Regions from separate parts of the Colwellia sp. Bg11-28 genome, predicted to be linked through region 3. Evidence: predicted binding sites of a transcription regulator. Region 3 holds the regulator's gene; each other region holds the start of a gene.
What was found. Region 3 encodes sigma-54, which starts transcription at its own class of promoters, with help from an activator protein. Its sites were predicted from a motif close to GTTGGCACGNNNNTNGNNT; they were not measured.
Positions count from the first base shown of each region.

Region 1: a site for sigma-54 is predicted at 7,973-7,991, ahead of flgA (flagellar basal body P-ring formation chaperone FlgA). Genes of this name have one in related genera too.
Region 2: a site for sigma-54 is predicted at 6,301-6,319, ahead of CXF79_RS06615 (PEP-CTERM sorting domain-containing protein). Genes of this name have one in related genera too.

Region 1 is NZ_PJBA01000004.1:231,371-241,435, reverse strand. Features, by position in the region: gene flgH (flagellar basal body L-ring protein FlgH) at 1-555, opposite strand, end outside; gene flgG (flagellar basal-body rod protein FlgG) at 591-1,379, opposite strand; gene flgF (flagellar basal-body rod protein FlgF) at 1,458-2,201, opposite strand; gene flgE (flagellar hook protein FlgE) at 2,471-3,964, opposite strand; gene CXF79_RS04865 (flagellar hook assembly protein FlgD) at 4,073-4,765, opposite strand; gene flgC (flagellar basal body rod protein FlgC) at 4,817-5,248, opposite strand; gene flgB (flagellar basal body rod protein FlgB) at 5,251-5,649, opposite strand; gene CXF79_RS04850 (CheR family methyltransferase) at 5,801-6,631, opposite strand; gene CXF79_RS04840 (chemotaxis protein) at 6,991-7,920, opposite strand; gene flgA (flagellar basal body P-ring formation chaperone FlgA) at 8,128-8,820, shown strand; gene flgM (flagellar biosynthesis anti-sigma factor FlgM) at 8,988-9,296, shown strand; gene flgN (flagellar export chaperone FlgN) at 9,345-9,791, shown strand; gene CXF79_RS04820 (LPP20 family lipoprotein) at 9,897-10,065, opposite strand, start outside.
Region 2 is NZ_PJBA01000005.1:250,915-260,979, reverse strand. Features, by position in the region: gene CXF79_RS06655 (TSUP family transporter) at 1-90, opposite strand, end outside; gene CXF79_RS06650 (DUF3325 domain-containing protein) at 178-507, opposite strand; gene CXF79_RS06645 (PepSY-associated TM helix domain-containing protein) at 507-2,138, opposite strand; gene CXF79_RS06640 (DUF3649 domain-containing protein) at 2,138-2,458, opposite strand; gene CXF79_RS06630 (phosphoglycolate phosphatase) at 2,713-3,393, shown strand; gene CXF79_RS06625 (FAD-dependent oxidoreductase) at 3,413-4,900, opposite strand; gene CXF79_RS06620 (cysteine-rich CWC family protein) at 5,030-5,245, opposite strand; gene CXF79_RS06615 (PEP-CTERM sorting domain-containing protein) at 5,414-6,211, opposite strand; gene prsT (XrtA/PEP-CTERM system TPR-repeat protein PrsT) at 6,585-9,386, shown strand; gene CXF79_RS06605 (peroxiredoxin family protein) at 9,554-10,065, shown strand, end outside.
Region 3 is NZ_PJBA01000018.1:815,028-825,092, forward strand. Features, by position in the region: gene CXF79_RS20700 (KpsF/GutQ family sugar-phosphate isomerase) at 1-130, shown strand, start outside; gene kdsC (3-deoxy-manno-octulosonate-8-phosphatase KdsC) at 130-675, shown strand; gene lptC (LPS export ABC transporter periplasmic protein LptC) at 672-1,241, shown strand; gene lptA (lipopolysaccharide transport periplasmic protein LptA) at 1,228-1,836, shown strand; gene lptB (LPS export ABC transporter ATP-binding protein) at 1,841-2,581, shown strand; gene CXF79_RS20725 (RNA polymerase factor sigma-54) at 2,689-4,206, shown strand; gene hpf (ribosome hibernation promoting factor) at 4,233-4,520, shown strand; gene ptsN (PTS IIA-like nitrogen regulatory protein PtsN) at 4,629-5,081, shown strand; gene rapZ (RNase adapter RapZ) at 5,317-6,171, shown strand; gene CXF79_RS20745 (HPr family phosphocarrier protein) at 6,187-6,462, shown strand; gene mgtE (magnesium transporter) at 6,944-8,302, shown strand; gene pmbA (metalloprotease PmbA) at 8,463-9,824, opposite strand.

The DNA.
Region 1 (10,065 bases), on a different contig from region 3:
GCCAGTTAAGCGGATATATTCATCTCCATTATTTAACGTTAACCATTTCTCACCACGTATCATCAAATTACCGTTAGGCAACACTCTCAATACATGCACTGAAATATTACCGCTTAAGCTATTCCCTTGATCAGCTTTAGCATCACCTTTAAAATTTGAATCTTGGCTAATACCAAACTGTAATGACTCACCATTAATGCTAACGGGAACGCCACCTAAACCAGTTACCGCATCTAAATTAGTTTCATTTTCTTTTTTCAATTCTGTTTTAGCATTTTTCTTCGCTTGGGTTTTCTCACTCAAGATAACCGAAATAATATCGCCAACACGATGTGCTTTAGAATCTGAATAAATATTATTAACATAATGTGGTTTAAATAATGAACCAGAAGGAACAATGCGCTCTTCTTCTTCTTCAGGCATTATCGGCGCAAAATCAGGATCATTTGGCAATGCTTTACTTAACTCTACGGTATTACTACAAGCGGTAGTAACAGCAATTAATAAGCTGATTGAAAGTAACTTAATTGTATTTAGCCTACTTTTATTTTTCATCACTGCCTCCCATTTTTTAGATTACGAAAATAATGCTACATTTGTTGGTTGATATAACTCAGCATTTCATCAACCGCTGAAATCACTTTCGAATTCATTTCATAAACACGCTGGCTTTCAATTAAATTAACCAGCTCTTCCGTGGTATTTACATTGGATGTTTCTAAAGCACCCTGAACTAACATACCGTAACCTTCTAAACCCGGAACCCCTTCTTGTGGTGCTCCACTTACCGCAGTTTCGGTGTATAAATTTTGCCCTATCGATTGAAGACCTGTAGGGTTAACAAAGTTAATTAAGTTAATTTGGCCAACGACTGCTGGGTCAGGTTGTCCTTGTAGCGTCACTGAAACCTCACCATCTTGTGAAACAATAATACTCAAGGCATCTTCAGGAATAGTCACTTGCGGTTGGATCATATAACCAGCACCTGGGGTAACCATGTTACCTTCATCATCCATGGTGAATTGACCATTACGACTGTATGCAGAACTACCATCCGGCATTTGAATTTCAAAAAAACCTTCACCTTGAATCATTAAATCAAGGGCGTTATCTGAGGTAATCATGTCACCTTGGGTATGAATTTTTTGTGTCGCGACCACTTTAGTACCAGCACCCAACATTAAACCAGAAGGCGCTTCAGTATCTTGCGCAGTTCGACCACCTGGTTGATTAATATTTTGATAAAGTAAATCTTCAAATACTGCACGGCTTTTTTTAAAGCCGATAGTACTGGCGTTGGCAAGGTTGTTAGAGATTACCGCAATATCTTTGGTTTGCGCATCTAAGCCTGTTTTACTGATCCATAATGCTGCGTTCATACATCACCTCTGATTGAGTAGTAGCGTTTAGCTGAGTTAATTTTAGTTAAGCTAAACATGACTGATAGATTGCTATGCTTAGAAAGCACGTAATAATGAAGAAGCACTTGAATCAATTTCTTCTGCTGTTTTCATCATTTTTAGTTGCATTTCAAACTGACGCTGTAAGGCAATCATGTCTGTCATTTCATTAATAGGGTTAACATTACTCGACTCGAGTGCGCCACCAAGAACATTGACATTAACATCGGCAATTAATTGGCCACCATTTTTGGCACGAAAAAGACCATCATTACCTTTATCAACAAGTCGAGTGTCTGGGTTAACCAGTTTAATACGACCAACTTCTTCTTGAACACTGCTAGGTGCACCTGCTGGCTGAACCATGATAGTGCCATCGCGAGAGATTTGAATATTGTTAATCGGTAACGGCAGGGTAATTGGTCCATTCTCACCAATCACTAATTCGCCATCATTGGTTTCTAATGCACCCGTTTCTGTTAAACGAAAGTGACCGCCACGAGTATAAGCTTCTTGCCCATCTTCGGCTTGTACGGCAAAAAAACCTTCGCCTTCAATAGCCATATCTAAAGAGCGACCAGTATGGAGAATAGATCCAGAGTCAAAATTTTGGCTAGCACGTTCTGTCATTGAAAAAACACGCGAAGGTAATCCTTCGCCAAATGCTTGCATACTTCGCGCTTGTGCTAAATCAGCTTTAAAGCCTGTAGTTTTAGCATTCGCCAAGTTGTTGGCATTGATTGATAAGGCTTGCATATTTTGTTTAGCGCCACTCATGGCGATATAAAGCAACTTATCCATAATGTATTTCCAAAAAAGTAAAAGGTTATACTTGATAAATGCAAATAGAGTGCCAGCTATTGTAAATAGTTAACGAGTGGTTTAAATGCTAATGGATTTTTTGACTGGTTACGGGGGTGTAACAATAAAAAAGCTGCTAGTTAAGTAGGTAATACTTAACTAGCAGCTTTATACCCAAGCTACTTGAAGAGGCGTATTTCAGGAAGCTTAGGTATAATTGTAGAACGAAGACTAGCGTTAGTTTGCTAGCAAAGGAGTTATCTTTCCAATTATCTAATTTGTAAAATCGTTTGGTTCAGCTGATTATCAACTTCTAACGCTCTCGAGTTAGCTTGGAAATTACGTTGTGCTGAAATTAAGTCAATTAACTCTGTGGTTAAGTTCACGTTCGATTGCTCTAATGCAGAAGAGTTAATTGTACCAAAAGTACCTGAACCAGCTTCACCCGCAAGGGCTTCCCCTGACACAATACTTTCTTTCCAGTTGGTGCTACCTGTTTGTGATAAACCTTGTTCGTTGGCAAAATTCACCATAGCAATACGTGCTAAAGGCTGAGAAGTACCATTACTATAAGTCGCTCTAACTAATCCATCAACGCCAATATCAATACCAGTTAATCGCCCCACCGCTAAACCATCTTGATTTAAGGCTGTTACTTCAAAATTTGAAGCAAACTGTGTAGGCTCATTAGGGTTCGGTGCTGCACTATCTAAATTAAAATCAATTTTAACCGTTTGAGTTGGATCAGCACCATTAGGTAAATGGCCAGAGAAATCAACGGTTCGGATGCCACCGTTAGTTGGTGATGGCGACTGAGAAATAAAATCACCAGACGAGTTATACGTTAAACGCGCCCCTTTTGTTCCTGTGCCACTAACAGGTGTTGTTGCTGAAATTGCAGTGGCCAATGCCGTTTTTGTTGCATTAAGCGTCGCTAAATCAGCTGCAGAGGGTGCGGCTATGGCATCATACACACCTTGTGCGGTCGCCACATCTGTAGTTCTAGTAACAACTAAAGCATCTGCTGGTGTCTGCACAGCAGGATTATCATCTAAGTCGATAGGTTTACCATCGACAGATGCAAACATCATCCATTGGTTAGGTGCGACTGCTGGGTCATCTTTAACAAAGAAATAAGTCATAATATGACTATCACCTAATGAATCAAAAATAGTGACTGAAGTCGAGTTATTAAATGTTAGTGGATCTTCTGGGTCGAAATTAGCGGGTGCGCTGGTAATATAGCTATCACCTGCAGGTAAATTCATTCGTACATCGACTTCACTGGTTTTTGTGGGTGCGCCCGATGCCGTAGGGATCCGAATGGGCTCTGCAGTACTTAAACTTACTGAAGCTGATGAGCCATCAGGATTGACAGGAAAACCTAAAAGATGACCACCTTGCGAGTTAACAACAAAATTATCTGAATTTAACTTAAACTGACCGGCACGTGTATAGGAAGTTTCTAAAGAACCAAGCTCAGGGACTGTGGCAAAAAAGCCATTACCTGTAATAGCTAAATCAAGCGCATTATTGGTAAATTGAATACTACCTTGAGAGAATTGCTGCGCAACATCTGCTGTTAAAACACCGTCACCTACTTTAGTTTTACCTGAAGCAAGCAATGATGATGCATAAACATCAACAAATTCAGCGCGTGACTCTTTAAAGCCAACCGTATTTACGTTAGCAATGTTATTTGATGAAACATCTAAGTCTTTTTGTGCAGCGTTTAATCCGCTTAATGCAATATTAAATGACATAATTTAATCCTTTTAAAATTCGATATTTTGCTTAACACCTGTACTGCTCGATACTTGTGCTGTCAGGTAAAGTTTATAATTTTTGTTTAATTGCTTTTACGATAAGACCTAAGTCTCGCCATCGGATACTTCAACTACATCTGATAATGCCATAGCGCTGCCACCATTAAGGTTAAGCACTATTTTTCCACCGGTACCTGCTAACGTAACACTATCAACTTTACGGTAGGTTTGGGCTTCTAACTCTGATGCTTTGCCTTCGACCAAACCAACAATACGAAAACGGTAAGCACCTTCTGCAGCAGGTTCGCCTTTAGCCGTTTGTCCATCCCAAGTAAAAGTAAAACCGCCTGCTTTAACACTACCAACAGGGACAGTTTGAATAACTTCACCGGCAACGTTCTCAACATAAATATTCACATTACTGGCAGGCTTATCAGATACCAATTTGCCTTTAACTGCTTCACCTTCTGCCATACCAAAGACATTATCTTCAACTAAAACACTTCGACCCACGAGAGAAGATGCTTGCAACGCTTGGCTGGAAGTCATCGACGTTGCAAAGCTATCAAATGAAGTATTAAGTTTCTGAACACCATCCGTTGTAGAGAAGGCAGTCATTTGTGAAATCATCTCATTATTATCAACAGGTTTGGTTGGATCCTGGTTAGATAACTCTTTAGTTAATAAAGCAAAAAAGTCAGCTTGTGTAAGCATGCCTTTATCTTGCTCTGCAACTGTGTATTCTTCTTTCTGCCAACGGATAGCATCTAACGGGCTAACACCCTTAACTGTTTCCATTATCCACTCCTACCTTTTGCAATAGACTAAATGACATATCAAAATTGCTCACTATCTTTGCCCTAACTGTAATGTTTTATTTAACATATTTTTGGCAGATTCAGCCAACTGCACATTTGTTTGATACGAACGAGACGCCGAGATCATGTTGGTCATTTCTTCGATGACATTGACGTTCGGTTTGTAAATATAACCCTCTTTATCAGCCATTGGATGACTCGGTGCATATTCCACATTTAATGGTTTATCACTTTCAACAATACCCAAAACATCAACACCAACCCCACTACCATCATTTTTCCCCTGTCCTGCGGCAGCTTCTTGCATGGCAGCGGCAAAAACAGGGTGTCTCGCACGGTAAGTTTTATCGGCACTGCTACTAACACTATCAGCGTTGGCAATATTACTCGCGGTAGTATTTAGGCGGACTGATTGTGCGCTCATACCACTACCGGTAATATCAAATACGTTAAAAAGACTCATAATTATTGACCTCCACTGATAACTTTCTTCATGGCTTTAATTTTTCCATTAAGAAACTGAATGCTTGCTTGATATTCCATTGAGTTTTTTAAATACAAGTTTCGCTCCACTTGTACGTCAACCGTATTACCGTCGCCTGTGTCAGGGTTATTAGGTACACGATAGTCAACGGAATTATTTAACTCTGTTCGTATATCAAAGTGTTTATCATTGGTGCGAGACATGCCCATTTTTTGCTTGTTTGCCGCTTGTGCTAGTGCTTGATTAAAGTCTAGCCCTTTAGCTTTGTAGCCTGGGGTATCTGCATTGGCAATATTACTGGCGATAACTTCTGCACGTTGAGAGCGAATAAGCATGCCCTGTGTATGCAGTTGAAAGCCTTTATCAAAACCTATAGCCATATTAGCCTCACAATGATTAACGATTAGCTAAAAGGAATACAAAATTTGTGCCAGTTAGTAAATCAATAGAGGATAAAGAGTTAGGTATGAGACTAGAATGAGAGGGCTAACAGCAAGGAAGAATCGCTGTTAGCGGGGTGGAGAGATTGCGTTATTTTTTCTGGTAAACAATACCAGGATTACAGCGTAGCATAGTAAAATCTTGATTTATTCCAGATAAAGACTCCGAAGCGCCTAAAAATAAATAGCCATCGTTATTCAACACGCCATGAATTTGACTAATTATTTGTGTTTTTATCTTTGGGGAAAAATAAATTAATACATTACGACAAAACACGATATCGAAACGGCCCATTAGGCTATAACTATTGAGTAAATTAAGTGGTCTAAAGCTCACCATTTTCTTTACTTCGTCTTTTATTTTCAACATACCGTTATCACCCGGCTCAAAGAAGCGTTTCTTTCGCTCAGCAGATAACCCTCGAGCAAGTGCTAGGCTATCATAGTGACCGTATTTGCAATGCTCCAACATAGTCGTTGATATGTCAGTACCAATAACTTGTACTCCACGTGGGAATGCACCAGGATTTTTTTGTTGATATTCCAACACGGCCATCGCAATGGAATATGGTTCTTGACCAGAAGAACTTGCCGCAGACCAAATTTTAACCGGTGTTTTACGATTGGCAAAATCAGGAAGCAACTTGCTTTGAAGTAACTTAAAAGGATAGTCATCACGAAACCATAAGGTTTCATTAGTGGTCATAGCATCTATAACCGCGGCACGCATTTGCCGCTCAACAGGAGTTAACGTACGATTGACTAACTCTGTCAATGAACTGAGCTCAAATTTAGCCATTAATGGCGCTAATCGGCTTTTAACTAAATATTGCTTATTTTCGCCGAGTACTATGCCACATTGCTGCTCTAAGAAGGTTCTAAATTGGTTGTAACTTTTTTCATCAAGTTCTCTTGCTGACACTATTGCTTCCTACTTATTTCGTATTTTCCTAAACCCTCCATCAATTGGAGAGTCGTCGTTAACTTTCGATAACAACTATTCAGCTATATACCTGTTCCACTTGAATATGCATGATTCAGCTGGAATTAGAAACGCCTTTAGTCAAGGCATTGATTGAAGAGAATGGTTGCTCCCTTGTCGAAATCAATAACGCAGCATAAAGCGTTTCTAAACCATCCCCTTGGGGAAGGCTGCGCAAATCATACTCTGCGTTACATTTCTTTTTAAGGGAATAACCCTTAATAAAAAATGTGCCTTAATGATGAATCGCTCAGACTTCCTGAAACGAGCATCTTCAAGTTGAGCGGGTATACTCAGAGTTAATCTTCTATTTTTAACCATTTCTTCACAGCAGTTGCTAGCTCATCTGGATGAAACTTTGGAATAAAATCTTCTGCACCAACTTTTTCCACCATCGCATTATTAAATACACCACTTAACGAAGTGTGCAATATAATTGGCATTTTTGACATGCGATCATTACCTTTTACCTCTGCGGTTAAAGTATAACCATCCATTTCAGGCATTTCGATATCAGAGATCATCAACGCCACTTTTTCAGTGATGCTATTTTCACAAGTCGCTTCAATGGCCAATAATTGCTCTAAAGCATCACGACCATTTTTAGCTAATACCATATTAATACCTAATGGCTCTAATGCTCTTCTAACTTGATTTCTTGCAACGGTTGAATCATCTGCAATCATCACCAACTTATCGCCTAAGTTTTCACCGATAGAAACATCGATGATGTCTTCACTCACTTCAGTAGAAACAGGACTAATTTCATTTAAAATTTTCTCAACATCTAATATTGATACCATCTGACCGTCTATTTCAGTCACCGCAGTTAAGTAACTAGATTTACCAGCACCTTCTGGTGGTGGCATCACATCAGCCCAGCTTAAAGTCACTATACGCTCAACACCGGCAACAAGAAAACCCTGCACACTTCGGTTATATTCAGCAATAATAATATAGCTTTCAGCTGTTTGTTCAATTGCCGGACCGCCCGTTGATTTACTTAAATCAATAACAGAAATAGTTTGCCCTCGGATATGTGCGACACCCTTTATAAAGCTATCTTGCTTAGGCAACAGAGTTAACCGCGGACATGGCATAACTTCACGTACTTTAAAAACATTAATACCAAATCGTTGTCTGCCATTAAGTTTAAAAAGTAACAATTCCAACCTGTTTTCGCCAACAAGTTGTGTACGCTGGTTTACTGAATCGAGTATGCCTGCCATATGAACCTCATGTAAGACCGTAGCAATTATTATGTTTAACCTAATAAACATATAAGGCACAGTTCTTGAATTGTATTTAATATATAGAGTTGATAATCACACTAAGCGTCTGAAACTTGACGTATGATAGAACCTTATTTCACACTGCTGACCCAGGTTAAGCATAGACGACTAATTGCATTTACTTAACGATAGATAACAAAATATATGCGCTTTACCAAACTTTTTTTAACTTTTATATTCTTATTGCTCATTAAGCAAACAACTACGGTTGCAACTGAGCTAGACAGTGCTTTTATTGAGCGTTTTGCAAAAAATTATTTAATCGAGCAGTTTCCTTCAACTGAAGAAGAAAAGGTGCGTATTTCAGTCGCTCATCTAGACCCTAGAATTACGATTAAACCCTGTAAAATTCCCTTAACTGCAAATATACCTGAAAAGAATGGCGCTATAAATGTAAATGTTAAAATTAGCTGTGATGAATCAATACAGTGGAAAATATATTTATCGGCAAAAGTTGAAATAACTAAAGCAGTTTTAATTGCTAAGAATACAATTAGTAAAGGAGATAAACTTGACGAAAGTAATGTCGAGCTTGCTTTTATACCCATTAATAAGATCCGCGGCAACAAACTAACTGATACTAATATTGTTTTTGGCGCTAAAGCGAAAAAGCGAATTGCCAAAGGTAGAGCCATCAGTAAAAGAAGTATTTGTTTAATATGTAAGGGTGATGTGGTGACTATTATTGTCTCATCAGACAGTTTTAGTATCAAAACCCAGGGAGTCGCATTGAGTTCAGGTAATATTAATGAGCAGATAAGAGTCAAGAATACTCGGTCAAAGAAAGTCATCACCCCTCGCGTCAAAGGTATTAACCAAGTCATAATTCATCTATAATCAAGAAATATACACATAGGTAGGGTTAATAAATAATATCGTTGTTAACCGACTCAAAATGTTATTTATAATTTAATCTATTTTTAACTAAAGTTATTACGCCTATGGCCGATAACGAGACAATAGAACTCTTTTGAAATATCATTTCATTGTTAAAGGATGAAATTATGGCTATAAATATCAATAACTTGAATGCTAGCAATCAAGTTCAGCAAGCCCAACAAAATAAAGTAAAACAGCATACTGCGCAAACGGCATCGAACAATGCCCAAGTAAAAAGCTCAGGACAAGATTCTGTGTCGATTACTCCGCAAGCAAAACAACTTAATGAATTACAAAAAAAAGCGGTGGATGCGCCCGTGATTAATCAAAAGAAGATTGATGAGCTGAAAAAAGCGATTAGCTCTGGTGACTATAAAATTAATCCAGAAAAATTAGCAGCGAGTATTGCTAACTTTGAATTTAAGCTTGTTTAACGATAGACTGTAAATACATCATTTATAGTAAAATCAAAGGCAAACTTTATGTCCCTAGGGCCAGATTCTCAAGGATTAACCTCCAATGAACTGCTTGTACAACAACATCAGCAGTTAACTACACTTGCCCAGATCATTGCTAACGAAAAGCACATTTTACAACAGCATGATCCACAAGCCTTGCTAGCCATCAGCCAAGAAAAAAATACGCTGCTAATTGCAATTCAACAGCTTGACCAAACCATAGGTCAAAATCAACTTTTTGCTCAAGATAAAGCAGCAGGAAAATTGACTCAAGAACTTGCTGAAATAACCGATTTATTAACTCATTGCCAACAGCAAAACTTAATCAACGGACAAATCATTCAACAATCTCAACTTGCGGTAGAACGCATGAAAACCAGCTTATTAGAAAATCATAATAAGAGTGCAATTACCTATGACAAGAAAGGTAAAAAAAGCGCAGGACTCTCTAGTCTAGGACTAAAAGCTTAGCGTTAAAAACTAAGCCCCTAGAAATAAATACTAATTAAGAAATAAAAAAGGCGCTAATCCTACAGATTAACGCCTTTTTTATGTGTTCATCTTTAGCATGCTAAATCAAAAATGTGTCACGTCTTTAATTTCTTTTCTATTCTGGTTTGCTTGATAAATATTGTAAACATCTTCAAAATTTAACTGCAGCTCAGTAGTATAAACGTCACCCACAGGATAGCTTTTAATAACTTTAGCCCCGCGAATGATACCTTGCACTGAAGCGGTTAACTGC
Region 2 (10,065 bases), on a different contig from region 3:
TCCGCCCGCTAAGGTATCCAGAAAACCCGCGATAATGGCAATGGTAAATAAAAATAATGCTATTTCAATAGTTAAACCAGCAAACTCCAAGGTACTTCCTCTACACTTCAATAATAACGATACAATCGAGAGCCGAAGACTGTAAGCAAGTACTTGGTAATAAGCAATACATCAATGTCAGAAATTAATGGGCGCAATACTTAAACTAGCCATGAAAGGCAAAGCGATAGCTAATCGAGGCACTATGTTCGCACGATAAGTTAATAATAACGTCAATAATAAAGTAGCTACGGTAAGTGCACCAAATAAAAGTGCGGGACCAATAGACCAGCCAAACAATACCACGCTTAAATAGGCGGTAAAAAGCAGCGCTAGCCAAGCTAAAGGCCTGAAAAGTAATATCGCAACCTTAGGTAGTGTTTTCGTTAATACTTGCTCGCGATGTTTGTTCATCCCAAGGCAAAAAAGCACCATAACTAAAAAGCTGAGGCTAGTTAATAAGAGCATTAGCCATTCTCCTTACTAATGCACTGTAACTGCAGTCGATTTTCATTATCTATTGCACTGTCTGGTCGAATTGCTTTTCTGCTCACTGCTTTTTCAGGCTGCAGTGTTTTGTATTTGTAGGCCGAAAAAGCAAAACAACAGCCAACGGTGAAGAATGTCAGGTCAAAGGCAGCAAGACCCCAATCCTGTTGTTGCAAACTATTTATTAGGTGTTTATCTGTGGTTAATGCATTTACCAACGGTAGCGCCATATAAACCAGTGCTGCAAGTTGTAGCTGCTCACGCCATGCTTTAGTAGCAGGACGAAACGCAGGATAAATTAATAATAGTGCCCAACTAATAAACATCACGTTAGCTTCCCAATCGACTCGTTCAACCATACCGATAGGTAATAACCTGTTAGCATAAAAATACATAGCGATAGCGATTGGTAAACCAACAATAGTACCAATATTGAGTTGCTCAACTAGTCGGTAACCAAAATCGGGGCCGTCCGGTTTTTTCAGTTGTTTCGGTTTACGTTTAGTGGTCCAAAGAATTAAACCTGAAGCAATCATTGCGGTGCCAATAAGACCGGTTAAAAAGTAAATCCAACGGGCTAGTGGTCCCGCAAATTGTCCCTCATGCAATGAGTAAAAACCATTATGAATCATACCGGCGGCAGTATACTCTCTCGGTGTTTGTTGAATGACTTCACCGGTAATTGCGTTAACCATTACTTGGTCATTAGGGTTATAAGTGATATCGGTTTCATGACGAATAAAAAGTACTTGGGCATTTATATCGTTTGCAGCAAACACTTCAACCGCGTTGAGTTCATCATTTTTCCACGTATTTTTTGCTTGTTGATATAACGATGCAATATCTTGCATTTCTGCAGGTTGATTCGCACTATCTGCATGACTAGTTCGAGGGTATATCTCTTTACGCATTTCCCGATATTCATCTTCATTGGTTTGCAGATTAGTACTAAGCGCCATGTAAGTAAAAAGGAAAAAAAGTAAACCACTGTAGGTGATCATGAAGTGAAAAGGCAAAGCAATAACACTTAATACATTGTGAATATCTAACCAGCCAATCAAACCTTTTTTTGCTCTAAAGGTAAAAAAATCGGTGAATATTTTCTTATGGATAACGACACCGGTGATAACGGCTAATAACATCAGCATGGCGCAGAAACCCACGATCCAATAGCTAATTTTAGTTGATAAGTAATGCAAACGATAATGCATTCTATAAAGCAGCCTACCACCACCTGTGGCTCGGCTCTCGACTTTTTCGCCTGTGGTTATATCTAACACTGTTGTCTTATACCGACCACGCTTCTTCCCCGCTTCTGGCGGATTACGCCAGCCCACTCGTAAATTTTGATTGCGAATAGTCGGTAAATTAATATCCCATTCATCAACGCCCTGAGCATTTTTTTGCAAGTACGTTTGGGCAATAGTAATTAATTGTTCAGTGCTAATATTATGTTCAATGAATGGTCGCTCTGGCTCCATCCAACGGGTAATTTCTTGGTAAAAATAACCAAGTGTTCCAGTTAAAAACATGAAAAATAAAATCCAGCCGACACTCAGGCCGACCCAAGTATGGAACCACTTCATCGACTGTCTAAAGTTATCTTTCATCAGCTATTCGCACCTGTAGACTGCATTAATAGCCAGGTCCCTATCGCAAAGAAAATATTAGCTTTTATTAAACCTATCCAAGCCTTAGTGGCACTTGATACCGAAAATACCCACATAGCAGCGCAGGCATACACAAGAAAGGAGAGTAATAAGCCAATATGAATAGCTTGATATTTTCCGGCACTATTTAATAGTAATTGACCAATAAAAAGAGAGCTAGATGTTGCTAAAGCGTAGCCGCCCAAGGTGGCCGCTACCGACCTAGAGAAAACTGCCCAACGCGGGCTAGAGCAATTGATATTATTTAAAAGGTAAGACACTGATATTCCATGCTTGCATCGAGCAAAGGTAATTTAAAAGAAAGAACTAAACCCGTAATCATTGGAGGTGCAGTGATAAGCCCTTTAATGATTACGGGTCAGAATACTGATATGATACCAGCAAACGAAATAAAAACCATTATCATTTACATGCGTTATCTAGATAAAATTAATAAACGAACTGATTTATTGCTGTATGTACTATGCTTCATGCTACATTGGCCTCAACATAGAATATTCAGCAAGAGAAAACAGTGAAACTGCAAGAAAAAGAAGTACTCTTATTCGATCTCGATGGCACCTTAGTAGACAGTGCCCCTGATCTTGCTTTAGCCGTAAATAGAACCCTTAAAGATTTAAACAAAGCGACCTTCGACCAAGACACAATTCACCATTGGGTGGGTAATGGTGCCAAAGTATTAATCGAACGAGCATTATCGGGTTCTGCAATCATTGATAAAGAATTAGATGAAACACTCACTAAAGATGCGCTAACCATTTTTCTAGCCCATTACCAGCAGTGCTTATGCATAGAATCAGTATTGTATGACGATGTGCAAGAAGGGTTGCTTTCATTAAAAGCGGCTGGCTTTCGTCTTGCGATTATTACCAATAAACCCGCTATTTTCATTCAACCGATATTAACGGGCTTAGGTATTGATAACCTGTTTGAGTTATTAATTGGTGGTGATACGTTAGCGGAGAAAAAACCACATCCAGCACCATTACATTATGCCATGAAGCAACTTAACGTTGTTACTGAGCAGTGTGTGATGATCGGAGATTCTAAAAACGATATCTTAGCTGCAAAAGCAGCCAACATAGATAGTGTTGGCTTAACTTACGGTTATAACTACGGTGAAGACATCAATCAATATGGCCCGCAGTGGTGCTTTGATACTTTCAATGAACTACTGATTTCGTTAAAGCGTTAAAAGCTAACCTAACGATTAGTTATAGATTTTTAGCTAACGCTATTGGATATTCTCGCTGCTTGGCTAACATTATTGCTCGTTCTGTTACTTCAATTTCGGAACATTGTTGGCTGATGGGGAAGTAATGTTCTGTTAAATAGCGGCCTAATTCTAACGCTGCTATTAATCCACAATCGACTAGGTTTTTTAATATTGCATCGCCTGCAGCTAACGCAGAGGATGCTTTAACTATTTCTGCACGCGCATAATGTTGACCATAAAATGAAACATCAGCTGCACGTAAATCAGCATCTTCGCCAGGAATTTGCTGAGCACCAAATAATGGCTTTGCTGCGACTTCTGCTGAGCTAAAAGCTGAAATAAACTGAGCAATATGTTCGATAGAGCCTAAGGTTCTATTATGCACCAACTGCTCAGGCCATTTTTTATCAATCTTTTCGATAAAGCGTTTTGCTAATTGCGGCTGCGCACTTTCTAAAGAACTCGCGACTAACCCTTGGTCAAACAAGGTAATGTCTTGCGTCATGCCATGTAGCTGAAAATAACCATCAGGGTAAGGGGTTAATTGCGCCATACCTTGTGGAGTACCTCGCTCGCCATAAAAAACAATCTCAGGCCATAGTCCTTGGCATTGAGGCCAATGAGCAACATAAGCCGCTTTGAATTCCACCATACGTTTACGTTTGGCGCTGACCATGTCATCAATTTCACCACTTTTAAAACCACACGCATTAATGACATAGTCAAAATGCTGGTGAATAATAGTTGGGCTTTGCTGGTGTTGAGGTAATGTTTGAGTGGATACTTGCCAACCTAAGCTATTTTCTTGCTGAACAATGGCAACAACTTGTTTATTTGTTTGAAGGTGGCAACTGGGTAAACCCTCAATCGCTAAACTCGCGATAGCGGCAAAGCGAAATGCTGACAAACCATACTCTTGCACTAGTAACACAGGAAATTTAAGACTATCTAAATCAACGTGTTGTGCAAAAGCGACTAACCAATCACTATCATTCTTAGCCGTTTTTGGTAAAGGTAAATCCAATAAAGCATCAAGCTCCGTCCGTGAATAAAACTTAAAATAGTTTTCCGGTTCACCGAGTACCTTGTTGCGACTATCTTGAGCCACAAGTTCACTGTATTTAGCACGTAACTTCTCTAAACGAGGTAATAAATCTTCAGGCTGACCATTATCCGTTTTAGGCAAAGCTATAACCGTTGGTCGAATGTTGACACTTTGTGGATAAACTTTAACTGTATCTATCGATTGCTTTAATAAGGTAAGACATTGCTCATCACAAATCTCGCGGTACAAGTTACCGCCAGCATGTAAATGACAAATAGGCGGACCATTAACTAAGCTCGGACCTTTTTCTATCAGCGTGGTATCTAAACCTAATTCAGCAAAACGCAACGCAATAGTTGAGCCTGCAACGCCACCACCAATAATGGCAATTTTTGCTTTGGAGCTGAGTAATGGCTGATAAGCCTTTGAGGTTTTATTCATAACGGTTTCGAGAAAATACATTCATAGGTAATATGTTATTTGGATGCGCACGATTTGCGTAGAGGTAGAGACTAAAAGATTTTACACTAATGTGCTTTTATTTTTACGCTTTAAAACATAGTCATTAAACTATTCTACATTAGCATTTAAATGTTGTTGACGCTGATAACGCCCAATACATGCATTACAGACACAACTGACACCTTTGAGGTGCGCTGGTATTTGTGCTAACAGCTCCTCGGGAACTGGAGTATTCATACACCAACAACCACTACCCGCTTTGACATCACAGCGATTATTTTGCTGGCATAAAGGACAAATGCTGTCATCATTTTTACTAGTCATATGCATTCAATAACGTTTATTGGGAAAAGCTATAAGTGATGGACATGTTAACAGCTTTACCTGCGTGGGTAGCATATGTTTTTCGAACATAAAAAAACGACCCGCAGGTCGTTTTATGTTTTGCTTTGTTAGTTAATTCTTTTAACTACAGAATAAATACAACGCGAACTAAGCAGAAAAGTCATTTGATTTGTTACTACGGCTTTTAGCCATAAAACCTAATGCTAATAGCATAAGTAACAATGTCGTTGGCTCAGGTACACTAGTAGGACGGTCAACATTTACTACACCATCAACCACATCATTTGCACATGACATTGCCCAACTAAACGCTAGTTGTGAAGCATTTTGAAAGGCATCAATACCATTAACGTTAAAGCTAAAGCTAATTTTATCTGTTTTGCCACTATATCTACCATAGTTATCTACAGACCAATTACTCTGTGTACCACTGCCTTTAGTGGTCCCTGCCATTACTTCACCTGAAGCTGTACTACTATACTTACCGTGATAGTCTTTAGAGGTTAATGTAGAGCCAATTTCAGTAAAAGTGCCTTGCTTATCCCAATGTTTATCCCAAGTTCCATTGCTATAATCTCTGCTATAATCTTTATTTCTATCTTTATCTGATAAAACAAAAGCATAGTCATATGGGTTACTTTCACCCTTAGTACCGATAAGCAGATCACCTAAAACAATATTACCATGGCCATATCTACCAGAGCCATTTTTGCCATTGTGACCAACAAAGTTAGTATAAATATCAACAGTAATTAAGCCACTGTCTGCCCATTGAACATCCATTTTATCAATTTCATATTTCCAACCCGTTCCATTGCTACCTAAAGCATCGTGATTTGAATCATTAATCGTTGTATTAACGAGAAAGTCCGCAGCGAATACATTAGCAGAAGAGAATAAAGCGGTTACTGCAAGGATTTTAAATACATTTTTAATTAAAGTCATAGTCTTATACGTTATCACTTTCAGGTTGAAGAAATAGGAAAGAGGATGAGGTACTTATTTTAACACTCATCGCCAACTGCCTAGCCTTAAAGCAATTATTATACCAACACTTAAAATTAACCATATAGCAACATATCAGCCCTGTTAAGTTGATAAAACCATAGAATAAAATATCCTGTTGTAAAAAATCCTGACATAGTAAACAGTACGTTTTATCTTATCTTTTCAGATAAATGTTTATCAACTAAGTGACTAACAGTGTTACTATTTTAGCGTTTCATTTATTACAAAATTTTACTGACAACCTTTATCTATTTTGTAAAATTAACGTGCTTTGTCGCCATATAGAAAATCATCATTAAATCGGTATCACATGAAAATTAAAAATAGCTTACGTGCATCCCTACTCTCATTCTTATTTATTTCCACTTCCACATTTGCTAACGAAAGTCTTGATGCCAATTATGAAGAAGCCTTAATTGCCTTCCAAAGTGAAGAGCTTTCTAGTGCCATTATTCATCTAAAAAATATTATTCAAGAAAACCCAACTCATATGCCGTCTCGGGTTTTAATGGCACAAATATTAATCACTCAAGGCAATGGCTCTGCCGCGCAAATTGAGCTAGATCGCGCCAGAGATGGTAACGTTGATAATGACCGACTGATTACGCTATACGGACAAGCTTACGTATTACAAGGTAAGTACGATGAGGCGATAGCCGTGGCAAAACTTGGCCAGCGTAATGAACAAATTGAAAGTGAGCTGTTGCTCATTAGAGGGCAGGCTTATATTGGCAAAAAACAGTATAACTTAGCTGATAAAGCCTTTATTTCTGTTCTTAGTTTAACACCAAAAAACCAGTTTGCTTTATTGGGTAGAGCTCAAATTGCTTTACAGGCCTCTGAAGTTAAGCAAGCATTAAGCTATATTGATTTATCCCTTACCAGTGTAAAACCCTTTATTAATGGTTGGGTCTTAAAGTCTAAAATATTACACCGTTTAGGCGATCGCCAAGGTGCATTACTTGCTATTGATGAAGCACTCAAGATTAACAATAAACACTTATCTGCTCGCTTGACGAAAGCTATGCTGCATATTGAACTACAAGAGTATCAACAAGCCGTTCCTCATGTGGATTATATACTTGACGAAATCCCCAATGAGCCGAGAGCGGGTTATTTAAAGGCGATAATCAATGCAAGTTTATCCAGTAATGACAGTGGGACTTCAGATAATAATAAGTTAACTGAAGTCATTGCGACTTTAGCTGCAGTTCCACCTGAAGTGATGCGAAATACACCCGATTATTATTTTTTAGCTGGATTAACTAATTTTCAATTTGGTAACTTAAATGATGCCCATCGCTACCTAAGTTATTACCTTAGTTATGTCGAATTTGATATTGATAGCGTACGCATGTTGGCCAGTATTGAAATAGAGCAAGGAGATTTAAATTCAGCAAGAAACTTACTGACTAAAACAAATATAGCACGTCCAGGAAACCCTGACATTCTAACACTGTTAGGCTTAACGTATTTACAGTTAGAAGACAGTACCAAAGCACAATTTTATTTTGAAAAAGTAGTTGATAGCTATCCCCACTCAACCATCAGTGTCAGTAACTTAGCACGCAGTAAAATGCAATCAGGTGACTATCAATCAGCCATTGAGGTTCTTTCTGCAGTTAAAGATAATGAACTTAATGGTACGCAAATTAAACTATTGCTTATTGATTCATACCAAAGCACCAAAAATTATACCTCCGCAATTGATATTGCTAAGGCATTGATAAAAGAATTTCCACAAAACAGCTTTTTTCAACAACGCATTGGTATGCTCTATGGTTTAAATAGACAAGTACCTGAAGCTAGAGCTGCATTTGAACAATCTCTGAAATTAAACGATGCCAATATCATTGCTATGGTGCATTTAGCGCGTATGGATAATATTGCTGGTGACTTTGATAAAGCACTCAGTTTTTTACAAGCTAAACTAGCTATATTTGATAAAAATATCTTATTGATGACTGAAATATCTGACAGCTATTTATTTAAAAATGATATTGATAATGCATTACTTTGGATACAAAAATCATATGCACAAGATCCGAATGACTTTTATGTGGTGTTAAAATTAAGTCGTATTTTAACTAAGCAAAATAAGTTAGATGAAGCAGTTGATTTAGTAGATGAATTTATTGGATCAAACCCCAAGCAACCACAAGCTTTACTCACGATGGCCACGCTCTACCAACAACAAAACAAGCATCAACAAGCGGTATTAGCATTAAGAGATTATGTTGAAAAATCGCGTAGAAAAGCGAATGCGCTTATCATTCTCGCTAAAGCACAGCTAAAAGCTAAGGATAATGCTGGCGCAATTAAGTCTTATAAAAAATCCATTATCGCTGATGATAAATACTTACCAGCTTATCTTGGGCTAGTGAACCTTACGATTAAAGATAAAAATGAAGGTTTTTCATTGAGCTTGATTTCTTCCATTGCCGATATTACCCAAAGTGATAGTTTGCCCCTGGTGCTCAAAGGGGATTTATACCTAGCTTTAGCCGACAATAAGCAGTCCATTAGGTTTTATCTACGCGCTCTGGAAAAGTCAGATCAAAAACAAGCAATTCTCGGTTTATACCGTAATTACAAACAACAAGGTAATCCAAGTAAAGCAATAAGCCCACTGAAAAAATGGCTAAAGAAATACCCTAATGACATGTTAGTGGCCATCGCACTTGCTGATAGTTACAAAGCTGATCTCCAAATGCAAAAGTCTGCTGACCAATACCAAACACTCATTAAAAAATATGGGCCCTTACCTATTTTATTAAATAATGCCGCCAGTGTTGAATTTACCTTAGGTAATGTTGATAAGGCTAAACAATATGCGCAACAAGCCTATGGTTATTTACCTGAAAACGTCGTTATTATTGATACACTTGCTTGGATTAAAAGTAGATTAGGTGAGCACAAACAAGCGATTGCACTGTTTCGTTTAGCACTGATCAAAGACTTTGATAATGCTGAAGTGAAGTACCATACTGCCGTCACATTATTTGCTCTTTCAAGAAAAGTAGAAGCTAAAAAGTATTTAATTGAAGCGATAGATAGTGAGCAAAGTTTCCCTGAGAAAAAGGCTGCTAATAGCCTTTTAAAAGAATGGTAATGTAAAACGCGGTCCTCCCTGGCCAGTAACACTTGCCAGTGGGATAGTGCTATTTAACTAAATTTAGTCGTTAAATAGCACTAATAAACAATAGCTTCATTTACAATGAAATTTTTATTTCATCAAGCGGTCTTTTAGGTCATAACCCACAAAGATCCGTAACCTAAATGAACCGTAAAATTTACTCCCGCATCAATAAAAAAATATCAATCTCAGTTTTTTCACTACTTTTGTTATTAACTAATAATGCCTTTGCCAACACAAGCATTAATGTAGGCCCAACACTCGGTGAACAAGCGCCCGAAATTTCGGTTGTGAATACCCAAGAGCAAGCGGTTAACATCAAAGAAATTAGTGGTGAGCAAGGTTTAATTATCTTATTTTTCCGCTCAGCTGATTGGTGTCCTTTTTGTAAAAAACACCTAATAGAATTGAATGAACATGCTGAACAATTTACCAAACTAGGTTATGGCTTAGCGGCTATTTCTTATGATAATACTGATATTTTAAAAACATTCGCTGATCAGAAAAATATCAGCTACCCATTATTATCAGACCAAAAAGTACAAACAATGTTGGCCTACGGTATTGTAAACAGTGAATACGCTGTAGACAGTGATCATTATGGTATCCCTTACCCAGGTGTAGTAATCATTGATAACAAAGGTAAAGTAATACA
Region 3 (10,065 bases):
TATGCTTGCCGCACAGGCGCTAAAAATAATGGAAGATAAAAAAATAAACGGCCTTATCATTGTCGATAGCAACAATATACCTGTAGGTGCAATGAATATGCACGACTTCTTAAGTTCCGGAGTACTTTAATGAATACCCTATATGGCAATGTAGAACACAACGTTTTAGCTAAAGCGCAACAAATAAAGTTACTGGTATGTGATGTCGATGGTGTATTTTCTGATGGCAGAATTTATTTAGGCAATGATGGTGAAGAGCTAAAAGCTTTTCATACAAAAGATGGTTTTGGCATTAAGGCCTTAGGTGCTAGTGGCGTTGATGTTGCGATTATTACGGGAAGAACTTCAGCTATCGTTGAGTATCGTATGAAAGCATTAAATGTTGCACATATTATTCAAGGCCAAGAAGATAAGTTACCTGCATTAATTGATTTAATTGAACAATTAAACATTACTATTGAAGAGGTAGCGTACATTGGTGATGATGTACCTGATTTACCTTGTATTGAAGCCGTTGGCTTAGGCATTAGTGTTTCCGATGGACATCCTTTAGTTCTTCGTTCTGCCAATTATACCACTTTTACTCGTGGTGGATTTGGCGCCGTAAGAGAGACATGTGATTTGATCATGCAAAGCCAAAATAGCTTAGACAATGCATCAGGCGCCAGTATATGAATCGATTAAATAGCCTAGCGCTATTTGTCTTACTGCTTAGTGCGCTAATTTATGGCATTATTGAATGGCGTAGTGCATCAATAGAACAAGATACTTTAATTGTTGATGAGCAACGTCCGGATTTTATTGCTGAGCAGCTAGAAAGTAAAATCTATAGTGACTTAGGGCAACTCTCCCACACTATTGAAGCAGAAAGAATGGAGCATTACTCTGATTTGGAAGTCAGTTACTTTGAATTGCCGAATTACACATTATATCCGCAAAAAGAAGGCCAGCCATGGAAGGTCAGTGCGCAAGAAGCGACACTTTACAAAGACAACCGTGTAGAGCTAAAGAATCAAGTACATATTAAAGCGACAGAAATTGACGGCTTAATAAAAGAGATTCACTGCAAAACAATAGCATTAGATTTAAAAACCAATATCATTAGTTCAGAGCAATCAGTTGTTGTGGTGGGAAGAGATTTCACCATGTACGGCTCAGGATTAATTATCGATTTAAACACAAAAAAAATGACCTTAATCCAGCATGAACGTACTATTTATAAAAAACATGATGAAAGTTAATTTAATTAAAAAAACAGTTTCAGTTTTAGCCGTAGCCTCAAGTTTACTCTTTGTCAGTAACGCTTTGGCGGCAATAAAAGATTTGGAACAGGAAATAATTATAGTCGCTGAAAGTCAAGATGCCGATCTAAAAAATAAAATTATCAGTTATTTAGATAATGTTATTATTCGTCAAGGCTCTATTTCTATTACCGCCGATGTAGTTAAAGTCTTTAGTCAAGTTAATAAGAAGAATGATGAAAAAAATGAAACTTATTTGGCAAAAGGCAAACCTGCTATATTCGAGCAACAACTAGAAGATGGTAGCTTAATTACCTTGCAGGCAGATGAAATAACCTATAGCCCTAACTCGAATACAATCATTATTTCAGGTAATGCCCTAGTCAAGCAAGCTGGAAGTGAAGTCAGTGGTAATGAAATAACTTATAATACTGTCAGTGAAAAACTACAAGCACGGAGCGCTAATAATCAGCCTGTTACTACTATTTTACAACCAACGGTACTCAAGAAACAGAAAGAGACTTACGAAAAATCTAAAGAAGAAAAACCAACTGACAAGGTAGTAGAAAAAGAAGGCGACAGTAGTGACAACTAACACAGTGAAAACAACACCTGTAAATACACTGATTGCCGATGGTTTATCGAAGTCTTATAAAAGTAGACAAGTCGTTAAGAATGTTAGTTTGCAAGTTGACGCAGGACAAATAGTTGGCTTATTAGGCCCCAATGGCGCCGGAAAAACCACATCCTTTTATATGATTGTTGGCTTAGTCCCCAATGACAATGGCTCGATCAAACTCAACGGTCAAGACCTTACCCTTGCTCCTATGCATGAAAGAGCCCGAAGCGGTATTGGCTATTTACCTCAAGAAGCCTCAATTTTTAGAAAGCTAACTGTTTCTGATAATATTATGGCGATATTACAAACACGTAAAGAGCTTAGTGAAACCCAGCGCGCTGAGAAACTTGAAAATTTATTAGAAGAGTTTCACATTTGTCATATCAAAGACAATACCGGCATGAGCTTATCCGGTGGCGAAAGACGAAGAGTTGAAATTGCCCGAGCACTCGCTGCAGATCCTCAATTTATTTTATTAGATGAGCCCTTTGCTGGTGTTGACCCAATTTCGGTTGGCGACATTAAAAAAATCATCTTACACTTAAAGCAGCGAGGCATAGGTATCTTGATCACAGACCATAATGTGAGAGAAACATTAGACGTTTGTGAGCATGCTTATATAGTTAGTCATGGTGAAATTATTGCGCAAGGTAATGCAGATCAAATTCTTGCTAATCAAAAAGTCAGAGATGTATACCTTGGCGAACAATTCACGCTATAGTAAAGCGATAGGCTAGTATATTTAGCCAGAATGCTTAATAGAATAGTAGTTACCCATTGTAATAGCGTAACTACTAAGAATAATAAATAGGAAATCATATAACCTAGATGCGCCCTACACTACAGCTCCGTATTGGACAACACTTAACAATGACTCCACAATTGCAACAAGCTATTAAGCTGTTGCAATTGTCTACGTTAGAGTTACAACAAGAAATTCAAGAAGTTTTAGAGAGCAATCCATTACTTGAACTTGATGAAAAAGCTCAAAGTGATAATTCAAGTGAACAAAATAATCTTGAAGAAGCCTTTTCATCCAATACTAATGAAGAAAAAACGGATCAACCTGCGGGTGATGGTAGTGAAGAACAGCAGGCCAGTATTGACGAAATCAGTACTACTGAGGCGATGGAAAAAAGTGATATACCAGAAGAACTAAATATAGATACTACTTGGGAAGAAAGCTACAGTGCTGGGGTATCAAATACTGGCGCAGTAAGTAGCCCTGCTGATGACTACACCTATCAGGGTGAAACCACTGATTCCATTCAAGATCATTTATTATGGCAAATGGAATTAACCCCTTTCAGCGATACTGATAAAACCATCGCAATTGCTATTATAGAAGCAGTCGATGACGCCGGTTATTTAACTGTATCACCAGAAGATATCTTAGAGAGTGTTGGCACTGAAGGGCTCGAGCTTGATGAAGTAGAAGCCGTATTAAAACGTATTAATATGTTTGATCCTATTGGTGTCGCAGCTCGCTCCATTCCTGATTGCTTACTTATTCAATTAAATCAATTTAGTGCTGATACCCCTTACCTGAAAGAAAGTAAATTAATAATCAACGACCATATCGATCTACTTGGTAATCGAGACTATCGCCAGTTAATGCGTAAAACCAAATTAAAAGAAGATCAGCTACGTGAAGTGATGCGTTTAATTCAAAGCTTGAACCCTCGTCCGGGTGATGCGGTAATTAAAGGCGATGACCAGTATGTTATTCCAGATGTTTCTGTTGAGAAAAAAAATGGCCGTTGGGTCGTTGAATTAAATTCTGATACTGCACCTAAATTGTCGATTAATAAACAGTATGCGGCAATGTCTAAAACAATGAAGTCGTCAACTGATGATGGACAATTTATTAGATCCAACTTGCAAGAAGCTAAATGGTTTATTAAGAGTTTAGAATCTCGCAATGACACACTACTTAAAGTGTCCAATTGTATTGTTCAACGCCAGCAAGGTTTTTTAGAACATGGTGCTGAAGCCATGAGACCTATGGTACTAAACGATATAGCTGAAGCTGTTGATATGCACGAATCCACCATCTCACGTGTTACAACACAAAAGTATATGCACACGCCAAGAGGCATCTTTGAACTCAAGTACTTCTTCTCTAGTCATGTCAGTACAGAGAATGGTGGTGAATGTTCATCTACAGCAATTCGTTCTTTGATTAAAAAACTTATCTTAGCGGAAACACCTGCTAAACCGTTAAGTGATAGTAAAATGGCTAACTTATTAGCTGAGCAGGGAATAAAAGTGGCACGACGTACAATTGCTAAATATCGAGAATCATTAGCGATACCACCGTCAAATCAACGTAAGAGTTTACTTTAGAAGACTACAATAAAAGGATCATGTTTATGCAAATTAATCTTTCTGGACACCATGTTGAAGTAACTAGTTCATTGCGCGAATATGTCGATACAAAATTCTCAAAATTAGAACGACATTTTGATCACATTAATAATGTCCATGTTGTACTTACCGTAGAAAAGCTTAATCAAAAAGCTGAAGCTAATGTTCATATGAATGGCAGTGAAGTATTTGCTTCTGCAGTCAACACCGATATGTATGCCTCTATTGATACCTTAGTTGATAAACTTGATAGGCAGATTCTTAAGTATAAAGCTAAGGTTTCTCATCATTAAGTTGAGTTAGCCCGAAAGACCGCTTTAAAGTAATTAAAGCCTATTAAAGCAGGCGTCCTGAGCTAAATGATTTAGCGTAAGTGGCGCCTTAAAACCATTAACACGATTATGCAATTATCCGAAATATTAACAACAAGCTGTACTAGTTGTGATGTAGCAGTAACCAGTAAAAAACGTATTCTAGAAAGAATTTGTCAACTCGCTGCGATTCAAATAACTGATATAGAGCAAGATGAACTATTAGATAGTTTACTCAATAGAGAAAAAATGGGTAGCACTGGTATAGGTAACGGTATTGCGATCCCACATGGTCGATTGCCCAATACAAGTAAAGCTGTTGCGGTGTTAATAACAACAGAAAAGGCAATCGATTTTGATGCCATAGATAATAGAGACGTAGATATTTTTGTTGCCTTATTTGTGCCCGAAAATAGCTGCCAAGAACATTTAGATACGCTACAAAATATTGCTAAACTATTTAGTGATAAAAAGATGATCAAGCAAGTACGAAAATGCAATGATAATCAGGCACTCTATAACTTAATTCAACAAGCAAGCTAGCAATATATATACCCAAGCCACTTGAAGCTGTGTGTTTCAGGACCGCTGAGCATAAGCGGCTCAGGGGCCGCCATAGGGCTGGTTTAGAAACGCTTTATGCTACGTTATTGATTTCGACAAGAGAATAACTATTCTCTTCAATCAATGTCTTGCCTAAAGGCGTTTCTAATTCCAGTTGAAACCTGCATCTTCATGTGGCTTGGGTATAAGTTGCCGCGCATTCGGAATAGTATAAATGAAATTAATCATTGTTAGTGGTCGCTCAGGCTCAGGTAAATCGGTTGCACTAAGAGTTTTAGAAGATCTTGGTTATTATTGTGTAGACAACATCCCTATTAATCTTCTGCCGGCATTAACCCATACTGTTATCAATGACTATGAAAACGTTGCGGTAAGTCTCGATGTTCGAAACTTACCGAAAGACCCAGAAGATATCCCAGAAATTATTGCTTATTTACCTAAAGCAGTAGACGTTAACACGTTATTTTTAGATGCCGATGATAATGACTTAATCAGACGCTTTAGTGAAACACGCCGTTTGCATCCCCTTATTAAAGAGAATATGGCACTTGATCAAGCAATTGCTTTAGAAAAATCATTACTCGAGCCTATATCTACTAATGCCGATCTATATATAAATACCAGTCAACTTAGCCCTCATCAATTGGCTGATTTAGTCAGAGAGCGGATTTTAGGTAAAAAAACAGGCTCTATGGTATTAGTATTTGAATCGTTTGGTTTTAAACACGGTATTCCTGTTGATGCTGATTATGTATTTGACGCTAGATTCTTACCTAATCCATTTTGGGAAAAATCACTCAAAGGTCAAACAGGCGTCGATCAAGAAGTAAAAGACTTTCTTGCCAGCCAAGCTATAGTGACTAAGTTTATTTGGCAAATTAACAGTTTTATGATGACTTGGTTACCACATCTAGAACGAAATAATCGTAGCTATGTCACTATAGCCATTGGTTGTACTGGTGGTAAGCATAGATCTGTTTATATCGCTGAGATGTTAGCTAAAAACTTCCGTAAAGAGCGTGATGATATACAAACGCATCATAGAGATATTGATATTAAATCTACCTAATAAGTGAGCACAACAGTGAATGTTATCTCTCAACAAGTGACCATTTGTAATAAATTGGGTTTACACGCTCGTGCCGCAACTAAATTAGCGCAATTAAGCCAAAAATTTGCCGCGAAAATCACCCTAGAATTAGCCGGTAAAGAAGCCGACGCTGGTAGTATTATGGCGCTAATGTTACTAGCAGGTGGTCAAGGAAAAATGGTAAATATCACCGCACAAGGCAAAGACGCACAGTTGGCACTCGCTGAAATATGCCAACTTATTTCTGATAAGTTCGACGAAGCTGAATAAAAAAGACTATATAAAAGCTCCCTTCATAAGATAAAAAAGCTGATAAAACCACTAAGTTACGATAAACTTAAGCCGACTTTCAGCTGTTTTCCAAAGAAAGCTGTTATTCTTTTCATCAATAATAATACCAAGTGGACCAATTTATTGCCCACTTAGCGAGAATGAAAAGGCTTAGGGGTAAGGCATTAATTGAAGAGAATGGTAATTTCCTTGTCAATATAAATAACGATGCATGTAAGCCTTTGCCTTTATTAGGTACTCGCCCTTTGGGAACTCATTAGCAAACTGATATCATCATAAAATTAATGAAATGTAGAATAACTATATTTAAATAATTTCACTTGTTCTAAGCTCGCTAATGTAGTTCTAAGTTGTACAATTAATTAGTCCAATAGGTATGACCCTCCGTTTCGCGACGTTCTCAGCGATACACTCTTTAGAGGGTTTTCTGTGCACTATACATTACAGAAGCAGAGTCGCTATGCCAGAAATATCAGAACAAGAGTATAACCAACAAAGATTACAACAAGTCAACGAAGCACTTGGCAGTGGTATGTTCGTCTACGTGCGAAAACTATTACAGCACATGCCTGCTTATGATTTAGCCCTTATTTTAGAGTCTTCTACTGCTAAAAGCCGCCCAGTATTATGGCAACTTATTGATCCTGACTTTCACGGTGAAGTACTTGAAGAGCTTAATGAAGAAGTTCGTAAAGGTATTCTTAAAAGCATGCGACCTGAAAAGCTTGCTGCTGTTGCCGAAGGCATGGATATTGATGATTTAGCTGAAGTTTTCCGTACCCTACCAGACAGTATTTATAATGAAGTACTGAACTCGATGGACTCGCAAGACCGTAGTCGTGTCGAAACAGCATTATCTTACGAGGAAGACACTGCTGGTGGTATGATGAATACCGATACTATCACCTTACGTCCGGACGTAACGGTTGATGTGGTATTACGGTACTTACGCCTTAAGGGTGACCTTCCTGACGCAACCGACTCTTTCTATGTTGTTGATCGTAACAATAAATTTATTGGCGCAGTATCACTAGCAGCAATCGTAACAGCTAAAGCAGAGGCCATTGTCTCTAGTTTGATTAATGCTGAAGTTGAAGCGGTGCAAGCTGAGTTGGGCGAGCAAGATGTTGCGCAACTTTTTGAACGTCATGATTGGTTTTCTGCACCCGTTGTTGATGACGCAGGCCACTTACTAGGTCGTATTACCATTGATGATGTCATCGATATCATTCGTGAAAATGCAGAACACTCCATGATGAGTATGGCTGGTTTAGATGATGAGGCAGATACCTTTGCTCCCGTCATTAAAAGTACTAAACAGCGTTCATTATGGCTTGGTGTTAACCTGATTACCGCATTAATGGCGGTTGCTGTTACCAGTATGTTTGAGGGTGTTTTTCAACAACTAGCCATTTTGGCGGTATTAAATTCTTTAGTTCCGAGCATGGGCGGTGTTGCTGGTAATCAAACCTTAACGCTTGTTATTCGTGGTATGGCGCTAGGTCATGTCGGTGACAGTAACGCTCGCGCACTGCTCAGTAAAGAAGTCGCTATTGGTTTTTTAAATGGTATTATTTGGGCGACGTTAATTGCGACTGTAGTAGCGATTTGGAAGCAGGATCTAATGCTTGGCGGCGTGATTGCATTCGCTATGCTGATGAACATGACTGCAGCCGGGCTTGCTGGTGTAAGTATTCCGTTGTTATTAAAACGCCTCAATATAGACCCTGCGCTTGCAGGCAGCGTTATTATCACCACGGTAACTGATGTTGTAGGTATTTTCGCATTTTTAGGAACCGCTACGCTCTTACTAACCTAGTTATGTTTACCTAGTGCATTACCAAATAGAAACACCTAATTTTATCTTTAAAAAAGCGTTATCAATCGCAAAATTGATAACGCTTTTTTATGAATCACTTTACTAGTAACTAAACTAAGAATAATAGTAATAGTAATAGTAATAGTAATAACTTTAGTTTTTAATGTCCGGCAACTTGCAACTCATCAATTAAAATAGAGCCAGTACGGATACTGCCACGCATATCCACATCAGAGCCAACAGCGACAATCCCCTTAAACATCTGAGCTAAATTACCAGCGATGGTAATTTCACTTACTGGGTAGGCTATTTCACCATTTTCTACCCAAAATCCTGACGCGCCACGTGAGTAATCGCCATTAACAACATTTACTCCTTGCCCCATTAACTCAGTAACCAATAAACCTGTGCCTAAGGTTTTTAACATAGCGTCAAAACTGCCATCATGTCCTTGGGCATCTACCAACCAGTTATGAATGCCGCCAGCATGGCCCGTTGTCGTTAATCCTAGCTTACGAGCCGAGTAACTGGTTAACAAGTAAGTTTGCAATGCTCCTTGGCTAATAATCTCACGATCTTGCGTTAATACACCTTCACTATCAAATGCACTACTCGCCAACGCCTTGGCAATATGCGGTCTTTCACTAATATTCAAAAATTTAGGAAAAACATCTTTACCAATCTCATCAAGTAAGAAAGATGATTTACGATATAGATTTCCACCACTAATAGCTGCGATAAAATGTCCCCAAATAGTATTCGCAATATCAGATCTAAATAGTACTGGTACTTTACCTGTTGGGATTGTTTGAGGCTTTAAACGTGACAAAACTTCTTGGGAGGCCTGTAGACCAACATTTTTAGCGCTTTCTAACAAAGAGAACTCACGATTAACCGTGTATGCATAGTCACGTTCCATGTCATCACCATCACTGGCAATCATCACACAACTTAAGCTATGACGGGTACTTGGGTAACCCACTAACTGTCCATGACTATTTCCATAGACCTTAAAACCAGCAAAGGTATCAAAGCTAGCACCATCTGAATTACTCACTCGTGGATCAACGGCTAAGGCGTTTTCCTCACATTCTTTGGCGAGTTCGATTGCTTCTTCAGTGCTAATTTCATGAGGGTGATATAAATCTAAATCAATTGGCTGCATTGCCAGAAGCGACTTATCTGCTAGACCTGAACAATCATCTACCGAGGTATATTTAGCAATGTTTACTGCTGCGGTAACTGTTTTAAGTAATGCTTGCTCTGACAAATCCGCTGTAGAAGCGCTGCCTTTACGGCCTTCACGGTAAACAGTGATACCTAAACCACCGTCGTTGGTAAATTCAACATTTTCCACTTCACCCATGCGTGTACTGACACTTAAACCTTGTTGACGGCTCATAGCAACTTCAGCACCGTCTGCGCCAAGTGATTTAGCGAGTTCAAGTACGGTGGCAACACGTTCTTTCACTTCACTAAGTTGTTTAGTTATTGGATCATGCGATTTAGAGGCTAAGGTCATATTGGTTTCTACTTTCTCTTTTCTTTTTAAGGAGTAATAAGGCTTCAATAGCGACCTAGAATGTAGGGGCTGTTGAACACTTAAGATTATTTTTATTGTTTCTGCTTAGTTCACACGGCTCGTCGTGATTAAAGTACTCTCACTCGAACAAGGTTTGACCGCAAAAGATCAACAGCCTCAATTAATTTAGTGATATAATAAGGGTAATTATAATTTATTTTAACATGGTATTAGACATTAT